2 regions of the Lysinibacillus louembei genome follow, and region 2 is predicted to be linked to the other one. Evidence: riboswitches for the same ligand, from Rfam matches in the RefSeq annotation. Region 2 holds a riboswitch; the other holds the start of a gene.
What was found. A riboswitch is a leader RNA that binds a small molecule or an ion and turns the genes downstream of it on or off. The one in region 2 is predicted to bind S-adenosylmethionine.
Positions count from the first base shown of each region.

Region 1: another riboswitch for S-adenosylmethionine. It lies ahead of metA (homoserine O-acetyltransferase MetA); the one in region 2 lies ahead of R6U77_RS10680 (methionine ABC transporter ATP-binding protein).

Region 1 covers NZ_CP137624.1:2,904,385-2,906,853, forward strand. Annotated here, with positions in the region: gene R6U77_RS14425 (SH3 domain-containing protein) at 1-681, shown strand, start outside; SAM riboswitch class I at 818-924, shown strand; gene metA (homoserine O-acetyltransferase MetA) at 1,019-1,957, shown strand; gene R6U77_RS14435 (group-specific protein) at 1,941-2,354, shown strand; gene R6U77_RS14440 (HesB/YadR/YfhF family protein) at 2,398-2,469, opposite strand, start outside.
Region 2 covers NZ_CP137624.1:2,164,967-2,167,435, forward strand. Annotated here, with positions in the region: gene gcvH (glycine cleavage system protein GcvH) at 1-362, shown strand, start outside; gene R6U77_RS10670 (toprim domain-containing protein) at 445-762, shown strand; gene R6U77_RS10675 (thioredoxin family protein) at 773-1,078, shown strand; SAM riboswitch class I at 1,137-1,241, shown strand; gene R6U77_RS10680 (methionine ABC transporter ATP-binding protein) at 1,328-2,353, shown strand; gene R6U77_RS10685 (methionine ABC transporter permease) at 2,346-2,469, shown strand, end outside.

The DNA of each region.
Region 1 (2,469 bases), 740 kb from region 2:
GATTATGGGGATGCTCAAGCATCAGCTAGTACCTCTGAAACGAAAGTATCAAAGCAAACTGTGAATCAAACAAAATATGTGAAATCAGAAGGAGGATTAATTGTCAGAAAAGAAGCACATTCGAAAGGTGCTAAAGTAACGATGCTGAAAGATGGCTCGAAAGTTTTTGTATACACAACGGACAGCAACGGTTGGTCACACATCAAACAAGGAAATGTCAAGGGGTATGTAAAGGATGCTTATTTAGTAGTGCAAGAACAGAGCGCTCAAAATAAAAATCGAAAAATTGATTTTTCTATGAGTATAAATCAAGTTGAGAAAGCAGAAACAGCAAAGTTACTTAGAAAATCACAAAAGGGAAATGTGTCTACTTTAGTTTACTCAGCAATGAAATATGGTTACTCAACAGAATTGATATATTATTATGAGGATAAAAAGCTTGGTGCGATTGGATTTGATTTCTTCCCTAATAGAGACCGTTATAGTGATTGGTCGGAAATACAACTTATCCATGACACGCTTTATAAAGAAGGTCTTAAGGAGCTAGGACGTAATGTGGAAACACGTTCAGACGGTAGTTATTATATTTCAAGCTTATGGGATAAAGGCTCTTATTACGTTATGTTAGATGTTAATCGTATAGACGGCTATACGATGGCGACTTTAATATATTATCAGTAAAAAACATGATTCATATAAAAGGGATTGTAAAAATTGTATGGAATTTGATTTAAGAAGTGTAGAGTATTGACAATAGTATTTTAAACCCTATTGTCAAACGCTTTCAATAATGCTACAATAAACAAAATTAAAAAAACACTTATCAAGAGAAGCCGAGGGATATGGCCCGTTGACGCTTCAGCAACCTCTAACATTGATTAGAAAGGTGCTAATTCCAGCGGGGGGACTCCCGAGAGATAAGAGTGAACGGATTGCTTACAAAACCCTCACATTCTCTATGCTGGAATGTGAGGGTTTTTTGTATTGATTTGTTATTTCAAGAAATGGGGGAAAAGCAATGCCAATTAATATTCCGAAGCAGTTGCCAGCAGGTGAGCTACTAAGAAAAGAGAAAATTTTCGTGATGGAGGAGGACCGTGCGAGAACACAGCAAATCCGTCCGTTAAACATTTTAGTTTGTAACCTAATGCCAGAAAAGGAGAAAACAGAGCTGCAATTATTGCGTTTATTAGGGAACACACCTTTACAAGTAAATGTCACATTTTTGAATACAGCAACCTATGAATCGAAAAATGTCTCAAAATCACATTTGCAAACGTTCTATACGACATTTGCTGAGATTAAACACCGCCGCTATGATGGCATGATTATTACAGGTGCGCCAATTGAACGCATGGAATTTGAGGACGTTATCTATTGGAAGGAAATTACGGATATTATGGATTGGGCAAAGCTAAATGTCACATCCATCATGAATATTTGTTGGGGTGCGCAAGCGGCTTTATATCATCATTACGGCATTGGTAAATTTGAGCTGCCGAAAAAATGCTCAGGCGTATACTCACATGTTATTACGGATTTAACGGTAGATTTAGTGCGTGGCTTTAGCGATGAATATGTAGCACCACATTCAAGACATACATCTGTATCAATTGATGAGGTGCGTGCGCATCCAGATTTACGCTTGCTGAGCTATTCAGACGATGCGGGTGTCTTTATTGTACAATCGAAGGACAATAAGCAAATTATGATTACAGGACATTTAGAGTATGATGCGACAACGCTTGCTGATGAATACGAGCGAGATATCGCCAAGGCAGATAATGTAGAAGTGCCTGTGAACTACTTCCCAAATGATGACCCAACGAAAGCACCAAAAAATACATGGCGTGCCCATTCGCATTTATTGTTCTACAACTGGTTGAACTATTACGTATACCAAGAAACGCCATACAAATGGGATTTTGTTGAAGAGGAGATTGAATATCATATTTAGCACACCGAAAAAATTTTACATTGCCTCCAGCTTTCAAAATATAGAGGATGTCCGTTATGTAAGAGACCAATTAACAGCAAAAGGCTTTCAGCATACGTATGACTGGACACAAAACAGCCGTGCAGCCAATTTAGAGGAATTGCAACGTATTGGCAATGCAGAAAAAGAAGCGGTTCAACTTGCTGATTTTTTAATCATTTTATTACCTGCTGGGAAGGGCGGTCATATTGAGTTCGGACTTGCTTTAGCGAATGATATAACCATTTATTTATATTCACCCAATGAGGATATATATGATATGAATTTTACGAGTACATTTTATCATTTGGACAATGTCCGCATCATTGTTGGCACACATCGGCAGCTTCTTGAAAATATTTTCATAAATGAACAATAAAAAGCGATGCAACGACTCCACAAGAGCCTGTTGCATCGCTTTTTTATGCCTGTTTGTACTCATAAGCTAATTCATCTAGCTTTTCATTCACACCTACATGCAAATCATGCTCATT
Region 2 (2,469 bases):
TACGTTATTCTAAAGAGCACGAATGGGTAAAAGTTGAAGACGGCAAGGCGCGTATCGGTATTACGCATTTTGCACAAAATGAACTAGGCGATATCGTATTCGTTGAACTACCAGAAGTAGGCGACGAATTAACGTTGAACGAGCCATTTGGTAGCGTTGAGTCAGTTAAAACTGTATCGGAGCTATATGCGCCCGTATCAGGCAAAGTTGTAGAAGTAAACGAAGAGTTAGGTGATAGCCCAGAATTCGTGAACGAGTCTCCATATGAGCAAGCATGGATGGTTGTTGTTGAGCTATCGAACCCATCTGAAGTAGATGAGTTAATGACTTCTGAGCAATACGACGAAATGACTGCAGAGTAAAACAAATATAAAGGGGGTGTCGGTAAAACAGATGTTGATCTGCTTTCCTGGCACCCCATTTGCGTATGAAAGGAGAATTTTGATGATTTGTATGGTTGTAGAAGGGCGTTCGGATAAATTAAAGCTGGAGCAAGTAATTGCCGAGGATGCGATTATATTATGTACAAACGGAACGATGAGTGAAGACAATTTGCTTGAACTTTTAGCACCATATGAGTATCTTAAATTTTATACGCTTTTTGATGCGGATGTATCAGGGCAAAAAATGCGTAAGCTAATGAAGCGAGTTTATTCAGAGGCTATTCAGCTCGAAATACCTGCACAATATAAAGAGGTTGCAACAACCCCAACAACTGTGTTAGCTACACTTTTGAAAAAAGCAAATATACGTACAAAGTAGGACAATGATAATGGAAGAATGGACAATCGAGCAGTGGCAACAGCAGCTAACTAATAATGATGTTGTCACGCTATATTTATATACGCCAATATGTGGAACATGTGCCATCGCATCGAAAATGATGGATGTCGTGGAACAGCTATTACCTACTATGCCAATAGGAAAAATGAATTTAAACTATTCTGAAAAATTAGCCTTGGAGTTGCAAGTAGAAAGTGTTCCATGCCTAGTAATAGCAAGGGATGACGGCACAATGGAAAAAATTTATGCCTTTCAATCCGTACTAAATTTATATGAAATATTAAAAAGTAGTTGACGCACTTTTTATATCGTGATAAAGTACATTCATACTAAATTTACAAATTAAATAAATCCTCTTATAAAGAGCGGCGGAGGGAAGTGCCCTATGAAGCCCGGCAACCATCACGAATGTGAAAAGGTGCCAAGTCACACAAAGTATACACTTTGAAAGATGAGAGAATGGTTCAACATAAATTCATTATGTAAAACCTTTCTGCTTGCTCAAAGTGGAAAGGTTTTTTTGATTTTTAAAAGGAGAATAACGATGATTCAATTATCTAATATAACGAAAGTTTACAAAACGAAAAATGGCGATTTGACCGCTGTTCGTGATGTTAATTTAACAATCAATCAAGGCGAAATATTTGGCATTATCGGCTACAGCGGTGCGGGTAAAAGTACAATGATTCGCTTGCTCAACGGTTTGGAAAAGCCAACAACTGGAGAAGTCATTGTCAATGGTGAGGATATTGCGCATACTTCTGGTGCAAGCTTACGCCAAGCACGTCAGAAAATAAGCATGATTTTTCAACATTTTAATTTGCTTTGGTCACGTACGGTTGAGGAAAATATCGCATTTCCATTAGAAATTGCGGGTGTCAGCAAAAGCGAGCGAGCAAGCCGCGTGCAGGAGCTAGTGGAGCTAGTCGGTTTAAACGGAAGGGAGAAAGCATATCCTTCACAGCTATCAGGAGGGCAAAAGCAGCGAGTTGGCATTGCCCGCGCATTAGCAAATAACCCAGAAGTATTGCTCTGTGATGAGGCAACTTCAGCGCTAGACCCTGAAACGACGGATGCTATTTTAGAGCTACTCTTGAATATTAATAAAAAGCTAGGGCTGACAATTGTTTTAATTACACATGAAATGCATGTTATTCGTAAAATTTGTCATCGCGTTGCAGTGATGGAAGCTGGACAAGTTGTGGAGCAAGGCAAGGTGCTAGATATATTCCAAAATCCACAGGCAACGATTACGAAAAACTTTGTGTCGCAAGTTTCTGATTCAAGTGAGACGAAGGAATCAATCGAGCAAATTGTGACAAACTATCCGACTGGCAAAATTGTACGTGTTACCTTTGTTGGTCAATCAACAAAAGAGCCTATTATGTCGCAGTTAATTAAGCAATTTGATGTAGATATTAATATTTTGCATGGCGCTATTTCACATACGGCAAATGGTCCTTACGGTACGCTCATCGTGCATATTGATGGAGGTAAAGAAAATATTGAAAGTGCATTGCAGCTATTAGCAACAAACAATATTCAAGCGGAGGTGATTGAACGTGGTTGAGCAATTATTTCCGAACGTCAATTGGGACAAAATGTGGCAAGCAGCCTATGAAACGATTTATATGACAACAATTTCTACTGTAATTACATTTATTTTAGGACTAGCAATCGGGATTG